Regions from separate parts of the Saccharothrix xinjiangensis genome, predicted to be linked through region 1. Evidence: riboswitches for the same ligand, from Rfam matches in the RefSeq annotation. Region 1 holds a riboswitch; each other region holds the start of a gene.

What was found. Region 1 has a riboswitch for glycine ahead of gcvP (aminomethyl-transferring glycine dehydrogenase). Riboswitches for the same ligand answer to the same signal wherever they lie in the genome.
Region 2: it holds a riboswitch for glycine, as region 1 does, so the genes downstream of both, gcvH (glycine cleavage system protein GcvH) here and gcvP (aminomethyl-transferring glycine dehydrogenase) in region 1, are expected to answer to the same signal.
Region 3: it holds a riboswitch for glycine, as region 1 does, so the genes downstream of both, gcvT (glycine cleavage system aminomethyltransferase GcvT) here and gcvP (aminomethyl-transferring glycine dehydrogenase) in region 1, are expected to answer to the same signal.

The regions. Positions count from the first base shown of each region.
Region 1 covers NZ_BAAAKE010000023.1:100,251-103,486, forward strand. The annotation lists gene ABD223_RS32735 (bifunctional nuclease family protein) at 1-158, shown strand, start outside; gene ABD223_RS32740 (MerR family transcriptional regulator) at 921-1,496, shown strand; glycine riboswitch at 1,756-1,845, shown strand; gene gcvP (aminomethyl-transferring glycine dehydrogenase) at 2,000-3,236, shown strand, end outside.
Region 2 covers NZ_BAAAKE010000021.1:79,602-82,837, reverse strand. The annotation lists gene ABD223_RS31125 (L-serine ammonia-lyase) at 153-1,517, opposite strand; gene gcvH (glycine cleavage system protein GcvH) at 1,520-1,900, opposite strand; glycine riboswitch at 2,024-2,118, opposite strand; gene ald (alanine dehydrogenase) at 2,316-3,236, shown strand, end outside.
Region 3 covers NZ_BAAAKE010000002.1:145,245-148,480, reverse strand. The annotation lists gene ABD223_RS06005 (helix-turn-helix transcriptional regulator) at 1-288, shown strand, start outside; gene ABD223_RS06000 (hypothetical protein) at 549-920, shown strand; gene ABD223_RS05995 (DUF3817 domain-containing protein) at 936-1,238, shown strand; glycine riboswitch at 1,301-1,392, shown strand; glycine riboswitch at 1,394-1,483, shown strand; gene gcvT (glycine cleavage system aminomethyltransferase GcvT) at 1,595-2,695, shown strand; gene glyA (serine hydroxymethyltransferase) at 2,715-3,236, shown strand, end outside.

The DNA.
Region 1 (3,236 bases):
CGCTGGCGCTGCGGATCGGCGTGCCGATCCACGCGGAGGAGTCCGTGCTGGCCGAGGCCGGGTTGATCATCCCGGACGAGCAGGAGGACGAGGTCGAGAAGTTCCGCGAGTTCCTCGACTCCGTGTCGCCGGAGGACTTCCGGGGCGCCGACACCTGAGTCGCCCACCAGGCCTGACGGGCCTGATGGGCCTGATGGGCCTGACGGGTTCACCAGGCCCGACATGCTTGAACAGGGGTCCCCTGCCCAGGGGACCCCTGTTTTGATTTTGCCGGTTCGCGCGTGGAGGCGGAAGAAACGGGGCGCGATCTGTGGACAACCGCGGCGGGCGGTAAGGCGGAACCTGGTCCGCGGACAGTGGTGGCAGGTGGCAGGTGGCGCGTGCGGACAGGCTCTGTGGACAACCGCGGTGAGCTGTCAGGGGCGCGCAGGGTCGATCGCCGCCAACCCCCCCGCCCCACTGGTCGGGCGAACCTCGACCGCCGCCCCCGCCGCGGGTCCGAGCCACCCCCCGGTCGGCCCGGACCCGGACCTCGTCAAACCACCGCCGCCCAGTCTCAACCCGCGGCGGGCGGGTAACACCTGCGAGAGGCTCGGCCACTGTTCCGAACCCCTCGCAGGCGTGTGCGGTGCGTTGTGGATCAACCCCGCGTGCCACCCCCCGGTGTCACACTTATGGATTACACAACGTCAGCAATTCTCTGCTAAACGATCACTAAACGTCACCCGAATGGCTTACAACGGCCGACTCTCTCAACCTCTACCTCAGGTTGAGGTCAGACACGTCCCGCGCGTCGCGTTGACCTGCCCCCTAGGCGGTCTTACCGTCGAGCTCAGGTGAATTGCCACGGTGTGATTCGAGCGCCGCGGCGGCTTCACGTTGGTCGCCGGTCGTCGTGACCGGACCGAGGGGAGGCAGGCGTGGTCGAGGAAGCGCCCATCATCCGGGCCGGTTCCGGCTCCGGCGAACAGGGCGAGCTGTTCCCGGACTCCTCGCTGCCGGACGAACTCGTGGGGTACCGCGGCCCGGCCGCGTGCCAGATCGCGGGCATCACCTACCGCCAGCTCGACTACTGGGCCCGCACCGACCTGGTCAGCCCGACCATAAGGAGCGCACACGGCTCCGGCAGCCAACGGCTGTACTCGTTCAAGGACATCCTCGTCCTGAAGGTCGTCAAGCGGCTCCTGGACACCGGCGTCTCGCTCCAGAACATCCGGGTCGCGGTCGACCACCTCCGCCGCCGCGGCGTGCAGGACCTGGCCCGCATCACGTTGTTCAGCGACGGCACCACGGTCTACGAGTGCACCTCGCCCGAGGAGGTCGTGGACCTGCTCCAGGGCGGCCAGGGCGTGTTCGGCATCGCGGTCAGCGGCGCCATGCGGGAGATCAGCGGCACCATCCACGAGTTCCCCGCCGAGCGCGCGGACGGCGCCGAGATCGTGCCGGCCCCGAACGACGAGCTGTCACGCCGTCGCCGCACCCGCGCCACCGGCTGAACCACCGGACGCCCGCGCCGCCGATCCCGGGCGCCGACACCGAACACCGATCCGGACCGGGCGCACGCCGAACCCGTGCACCGAATCGGAGCACGAACAGGTCCACCGACCACGGCGTGAACACGGCGTGCTACAGGCGGGTACCTCGGGGGTGCCCGCCGGAAAACCCGGTCAAACCCGGTTGTCCAGCCATTGAGATCCACGTCGCGCCCGCGGGACCGGCGCGTCCCCTGCCAGGTACGATTCGCGGGCAGTCGCTTTATCCCGCGCGGGAGAGTCCGAGTCCGCTCGGCGCCGAAGGAGCAAATCCTCCCCGGAACCTCTCAGGCGCAAGGACCGTGCGGGTGAGACGCCTCTGGAAAGCGGGTCGGGCAAGAAAAGACCCCGCCGACGGTGCAAACCCGGCCACCACCGGGTGAAGCTCTCAGGCGCCCGGCGACGGGCAGGAGACAGAGGGGGAGGGCAACGGCAGCAGTGTGCCCGTAGCCCCGGAGGCGACACCCATGACGCAGGACCGCATCCCCCTCGCCGCTCTTGAGCACGGCACCCCCTTCGCCGACCGGCACGTGGGCCCCCGGCCCGCCGAGCTGGCGCGCATCCTCGACGTGATCGGCGTCGGCTCCCTGGAGGAGCTGGCCCAGCGCGCCGTGCCCGAGGCGATCCGCGAGCGCGACCTGGTGCTGGACCTGCCCGCGCCCGCCACCGAGACCGAGGCCCTGGCCGAGCTGCGCGCCCTGGCGGCCCGCAACCGCCCGATGACCCAGATGATCGGCCTCGGCTACCACGGCACCACCACGCCGCCGGTGATCCGCCGCAACGTGCTGGAGAACCCCGCGTGGTACACCGCGTACACGCCCTACCAGCCGGAGATCTCCCAGGGCCGCCTGGAGGCCCTGCTGAACTTCCAGACCGTCGTCGGCGACCTGACCGGCCTGCCGCTGGCCAACGCCTCCATGCTGGACGAGTCCACCGCCGCCGCCGAGGCGATGACGCTGGTCCGCCGCGCGGGCCGGGCCAAGTCGAACAAGTTCGTGGTGGACGCGGACACGCTGCCGCAGACCCTCGCCGTCATCGAGACCCGCGCCGAGCCGCTGGGCATCGAGGTCGTCACCGCCGACCTGTCGCAGGGCCTGGAGGGCCTCGGCCTGGGCGGCGACTTCTTCGGCGTGCTGCTGTCCTACCCCGGCGCGTCCGGCGTGGTCCGCGACCACGCGTCGGTCGTCGAGGAGATCCACCGGGCCGGCGCGCAGGCCGTCGTGGCCGCCGACCTGCTGGCGCTGACCCTGCTGCGCCCGCCGGGCGAGATCGGCGCGGACGTGGTCGTCGGCACCACCCAGCGCTTCGGCGTGCCGATGGGCTTCGGCGGTCCCCACGCCGGCTACATGGCCGTCCGCCAGGGCCTGGAGCGGCAGCTGCCGGGCCGCCTCGTCGGCGTGTCCGTCGACGCCGACGGCAACCCGGCCTACCGGCTGGCGCTCCAGACCCGCGAGCAGCACATCCGCCGCGAGAAGGCGACCAGCAACATCTGCACCGCGCAGGTCCTGCTGGCCGTGGTCGCCTCCATGTACGCCGTCTACCACGGCCCCGAGGGCCTGAAGGCCATCGCGACCCGCGCCCACCGGATGGCGACGGTGCTGGCCGCGGGCCTGTGCGAGGCCGGCGTGGAGGTGGTGCACGGCGAGTTCTTCGACACCGTGCGCGCCCGCGTCGAGGGCCGGGCCGCCGAGGTCGTGGCCGCGG
Region 2 (3,236 bases), on a different contig from region 1:
GACGGCACGTGCACGCCGCCCTCCCCGGCAGGACACGGCTCAACGCTCATCCCCCGAGTGTGACACCGACCTCCCGGGCACCCGTGGTGCGCCACTGCAACAGGCCACACCCGGCCCACGCGCCAACGCGGGGCCGGGTGTCACCGCGACCGTCAGCACTCGATCACGTTCACCGCCAGCCCGCCCCGGGCCGTCTCCTTGTACTTGTCCTTCATGTCCCGGCCGGTCTCCCGCATGGTCTTGATGACCTTGTCCAGCGACACGAAGTGCGACCCGTCCCCCCGCAGCGCCATCCGCGCCGCCGTGATCGCCTTGATCGACGCCAGCGCGTTCCGCTCGATGCACGGGATCTGCACCAGCCCGCCGATCGGGTCGCAGGTCAGCCCGAGGTTGTGCTCCATCGCGATCTCGGCCGCGTTCTCGACCTGCTCCGGCGTGCCGCCCAGCACCTCGGCCAGCCCGCCGGCCGCCATCGAGCAGGCCGAGCCCACCTCGCCCTGGCAGCCCACCTCGGCGCCCGAGATCGACGCGTTCTCCTTGAACAGCACGCCGATGGCGCCCGCGGTCAGCAGGAACCGCACCACGCCGTCGTCCGAGGCGCCCGGCACGAACCTCGCGTAGTAGTGCAGCACCGCGGGCACGATGCCGGCCGCCCCGTTGGTCGGGGCCGTCACCACCCGGCCGCCCGCGGCGTTCTCCTCGTTCACCGCCAGCGCGAACAGCGTCACCCAGTCCATCACCCGCAGGGGGTCGGTGGCGTAGTGCTCGGCCGCCAGCAGTTGCCGCATCTCCGCGGCCCGCCGCCGGACCTTCAAGCCCCCGGGGAGGACGCCGGTCTCGGTGCAGCCCCTCTCGACGCAGTCCTGCATGACCCGCCAGATGTGCAGCAGGCCGCCCCGGACCTCGGTCTCGTCGCGCCACGACAGCTCGTTGGCCAGCATCACCCCGCTGATCGGCAGCCCGGTCTCGCGGGTCCGCGCCAGCAGCTCGTCGCCGGACTTGAACGGGTGCGCCAGCGCCGTCCGGTCCGCCTTGATCCGGTCGGCGCCGGCGGCCGTCTCGTCGACCACGAAACCGCCGCCGACCGAGTAGTACACCGCCGAGTCGACGACCTCCGACCCGGCGTGAGCGGTGAAGCTCATGCCGTTGGGGTGCAGCGGCAGCGACTTGCGCCGGTGCATGACCAGGTCGTCGTCCTCGGTGAAGGCGATCTCCCGCGCACCGCCCAGCCGGAGCCTGCCGGACGCGCGGATCTCCGCGACCCGGGCCTCGGCCGCCGCCGGGTCGACCTCCTCCGGCCGGTGCCCCTCCAGCCCGAGGAGCACCGCCTTCGGGCTGCCGTGGCCGTGGCCGGTCGCGCCGAGCGAACCGAACAGCTCCACCCGCACCCGGTTCACGGACGCGAGCGCGGGCCGCAGCCTGGCCGCGAACATCGTCGCCGCGCGCATCGGGCCGACCGTGTGCGAGCTGGACGGGCCGATGCCGACGGAGAACAGGTCGAACACGCTGATGGCCACGATCAGGCCTCGGTCAGTTCCGCGTACTTCGCCGCGGTCAGCAGCCCGGTGGCCTCCTCGACCGCCACCTTGAACAGCCAGCCGCGCCCGTACGGGTCGTTGTTGATCAGCGACGGGTCGGTGACCACGGCCGGGTTGACCTCGACGACCTCGCCGGTGACCGGCGCGAACAGCTCGCTGACCGACTTGGTGGACTCCAGCTCGCCGCACACCTCGCCGGACGTCACGCGGGTGCCCGCCTTGGGCAGGTCGACGAACACGATGTCGCCCAGCGACTCGGCCGCGTACGAGGTGATGCCGATCGCCACGGGGTCCTGGGCGCCCGGCGCCCAGTCGACCCACTCGTGCTCGGGCGTGTACAGCAGCTTCTCCGGAAAGGTCACGACAGCGCTCCCTGGGTGGTGGTCCTGGTTCCCCCACTCTGTCCTGGGACCTGAGAGCTTCGCCGCACGAAGCTGCGGCTTGCACCGTGGGTGCGCGCTGTGGAGCACGCTTTCCAGAGTCGCCTCACCCGAGCGGTTCTCGCTGCCTGAGAGTGTGCGGGGTGCTTGCTCCTTCGGCGCCCCGGGACGGTGCCCGGGGTCTCTCCCGCGCGGGTTCCGGCGTCTCTGCGCGACGCCGCGGCCGATGTTCAGTTGACTTGCCCGCACGCTAGGTGGCGGGTGGGACGGGTGTCAACGCGCCGGTCGACTTGTCCTGCCGGCACAACCGGGCCCCCGGCCGTTCGTGCCGGGAGCACGATGACACCGCGAACCGGGTAACCGACCTTTGGTGCAACGACGGCCGAAGGAGCCCACCGTGCGGATCGCAGTTCCCCGCGAGATCAAGAACCACGAGTACCGCGTCGCGCTGACCCCGGCGGGCGCCCACGAGCTGACCACGCGCGGCCACGACGTCTACGTGGAGGCGGGCGCCGGGCTCGGTTCGGCCATCACGGACGAGGAGTACCTCGCCGCCGGCGCCAAGGTGCTGGCGAGCGCGGACGACGTGTGGACCGAGGGCGAGCTGGTGCTCAAGGTCAAGGAGCCGGTGGCCGAGGAGCACCCCCGGCTGCGCGAGGGCCAGGTCCTGTTCACCTACCTGCACCTGGCCGCCGACCGGCCGCTGACCGAGGCGCTGCTGGCGTCCCGCACCACCGCCATCGCCTACGAGACCGTGCAGAGCCCGAACGGCGCGCTGCCGCTGCTCGCCCCGATGTCCGAGGTCGCGGGCAGGCTCGCGCCGCAGGTGGGCGCGTTCGCGCTGATGAAGCCCTCCGGCGGCCGGGGCGTGCTGCCCGGCGGCGTGCCCGGCGTGCACCCGGCGCGCGTGGTCGTCATCGGCGGCGGCGTGGCGGGCCTGAACGCGGCCACCATCGCCGCGGGCATGGGCGCGGACGTCGAGATCCTGGACACCAACGTCGACCGGCTGCGGCACGTCGACGCCCTGTTCCAGGGCCGGCTGCGCACCGTCACGTCCACCCGGTACGCGGTCGAGCAGGCCGTGCGCGAGGCCGACCTGGTGATCGGCGCGGTGCTGGTGCCCGGCGCCAAGGCCCCGAAGCTGGTGTCCAACGAGCTGGTGGCGCAGATGAAGCCCGGCTCGGTGCTGGTGGACATCGCGATCGACCAGGGCGGCTGCTTCGCCGACTCGCGGCCCACCACGCACGCCGACCCGACCTACCAGGTCCACGACTCGGTCTTCTACTGCGTGGCCAACATGCCCGGCGCGGTGCCGCGC
Region 3 (3,236 bases), on a different contig from region 1:
GTGGCGGCGATGCGGAAGCGGGCGCCCGAGGTGCCCGAGGCCCTGCTCGCGGCCGCCGCCAGCTACTGGCAGCTGGTGGGCGACCTGTCCGAGGCGGAGCAGTGGTGGGACGCGGGCATCAGCCCGCTGGACCAGCGCGCTCTGGACTACCGGGCGGCCGGGCTCACGCCCGCCGACCTCGGTCGTCGGCTCGGACCGATGACGGTGCTCCAGCACCTGCGTCGAGGCAGTGCGGCGGCCTGGTGCGTGGCCAGGTTGCAGAGGCAACGCCGGGACGGCGTGGCCTAGTCCGGAACGAGAGGGGCGGGCTCCTGTGGTCGGGAGCCCAAGCCCGAGGGGTGGGCTCCTGCGGGAGGAGCCCTCGCCCAACACGGGTCCCGAGCGCACCGCCGTGACCGGCACGCCGCCGTGACCGGCAGGGATGCCGCGACCGACAGAGGCGCACGGAAGAGGCGCACGGACCCGCACCGAGCCGAACCGGGTGAACCGGGTGAACTCGGCAAACCCGACCGTTCGACCTGCTCGGCACGCGAAGTACCCTGGAGTTCGTGCCGGGCCTCATCACCCCCAAGCGGACCGCCATCGCGCTGGTCTGCCTGCTCTCCCTCATCGTGTGCTGCGGCCTCGCCTACTGGCAGTGGGCGCGGTTCTCCGAGGCGGGCGGCACGTTCCAGAACCTCGGTTACGTCTTCCAGTGGCCCCTGTTCGGCCTCTTCCCCGCCTTCATGGTGTGGCGCATCCGCAAGCTGGACGCCCAGCGCAAGGCGGAGGCCGCCAACCCGGCCGAGGAGCCGGTGGGCGACCCGGCCGGCCGGGTCGTTACGGTTGAGCCCGTCAGGAGAGCGCACGACGACGAGGACGACGAGCTGGCGGCCTACAACCGCATGCTCGCCGAGTTGCACGCGCGGGACCAGCGGTGAAGCGAAGGTAGGGCGATGAACGGCGCGTTGACCAGGTTCCGGTTCATGGCTTACGTGGTCGGTGTCGGCCTGCTGCTGCTCGTGGCCGCCATGTTCGCCAAGTACGTGGGCGACAGCGAGACCATGATGCGGATCGTCGGCCCGGTGCACGGCTTCCTCTACGCGATCTACCTGGTGCTGACCGTCGACCTGGCGCTCAAGGCCCGCTGGTCGATCAAGGCCACGGCCCTGGTGCTGCTCGCCGGCACGATCCCGTTCGTGTCGTTCTACGCCGAGCGCAGGGTCGTGGAGAGCCTCCGGACCGGCAAGGCCCTGTGACCAGGGTTGACCGGGCCGCCGGGCCCGCCTAGCGTCTGGCGGTACCAACTGAACACGGCCGTCGACGTCGCGCGGGAGAGTCCCCAGGTGAGCTGGGGCGCCGAAGGAGCAACCCCTCCCCGGAATCTCTCAGGCACAGCTACCGCCGATGAAGGCAACTCTGGAAAGCAGGCGCCCGGTGCGCCTCGCCCACGGTGCAAGCCGCTCACCAGCGGCGAAGCTCTCAGGCTCATGACAGAGGGGGAGGCTCACTCAGACGAGGAGTCTCCGATGGACCGTGTCATCTCCCACACGTGCCCGCCGACCCGACCGGTCGGCGCTACCGGCATGTCCGCACCCCCGGAGGACCGCGCCTGATGGAAAGCCGCCGCACGCCCCTGCACGCCGAGCACGAGGCGCTGGGCGCCATGTTCACCGACTTCGCGGGCTGGCGGATGCCGCTGCGCTACGACAGCGAGCTGGCCGAGCACCGCGCGGTGCGGACGTCGGCGGGCCTGTTCGACCTGACCCACATGGGTGAGATCGTGCTCACCGGGCCGGAGGCGGGCGCCGCGCTGGACCGCGCCCTGGTCGGGCACGCCTCCGCGATCGGCGTCGGCCGCGCCCGCTACACCATGATCTGCGAGGCCGACGGCGGCGTGGTCGACGACCTGATCGTCTACCGGCTGGGTGACCAGGAGTACCTGGTCGTGGCGAACGCCTCCAACGCGGCCGTGGTGCACGAGGCGCTGGTGGCGCGGGCCGAGGGCTTCGACACCACCGTCGAGGACCGCTCGACCGACTACGCGCTGCTCGCCGTCCAGGGCCCGAGCTCCACGGCGATCCTCGAAGGCCTCACGCCCACCGACCTGTCGACGGTCAAGTACTACGCCTCCTACCCGACCGAGGTGGCGGGCAAGCCCGTGCTGCTGGCCCGCACCGGCTACACCGGCGAGGACGGCTTCGAGCTGTTCACCGCACCGGCCGACGCGCCCCACGTGTGGCGGGCGCTGCTGGAGGCCGGCGCGCCGCACGACCTGAAGCCCGCCGGCCTCGGCTGCCGCGACACGCTGCGCCTGGAGGCGGGCATGCCGCTGTACGGCAACGAGCTGGGCCGCGAGCGCACGCCGTTCCACGCGAACCTGGGCCGGGTGGTCAAGCTCGACAAGCCGGGCGACTTCGTCGGCCGCGACGCGCTGGCCGCCGTCGCCGAGCGGGGCGTGGACACCACCCTGGTCGGCCTGAAGACCACCTCGCGCCGCGCGCCGCGGCACGGGTACCCGGTGCTGGACGCGGCGGGCGACCCGATCGGCGAGGTCACCAGCGGCGCCCTGTCGCCGACGCTGGGCTACTCGGTGGCCATGGCCTACGTGGCCGTCGACCACACCCGGCCGGGCACGTCGCTGTTCGTCGACGTCCGGGGCAAGCACGAGCCGGTGGAAGTCGTCGCCCTGCCGTTCTACAAGCGAACCAGCTGACCCCAGGAGAGAGATCCACATGTCCGAGCACTTCAACACCTCCCTCGCGGAGTTCGACCCGGAGGTCGCGAACGCGGTCGCCGCCGAGCTGCACCGGCAGCAGAGCACGCTGGAGATGATCGCCTCCGAGAACTTCACGCCGGTGTCGGTGCTCCAGGCGCAGGGCTCGGTGCTGACCAACAAGTACGCCGAGGGCTACCCGGGCCGCCGCTACTACGGCGGCTGCGAGAACGTCGACGTGATCGAGCGGCTGGCCATCGAGCGGGTCAAGGCGCTGTTCGGCGCGGGCTTCGCCAACGTGCAGCCGCACTCGGGCGCGCAGGCCAACGCGTGCGCCATGTTCGCCCTGCTCCAGCCCGGCGACACGATCCTGGGCCTGGACCTGGCGCACGGCGGCCACCTGACGCACGGCATGAGGATCAACTTCTCCGGCAAGCTCTACAACGTGGTGCCCTACCACGTGTCGGACACCGACGGCCGGGTCGACATGGCCGAGGTCGAGCGGCTCGCCCAGGAGCACCGGCCCAAGCTCATCGTGGCC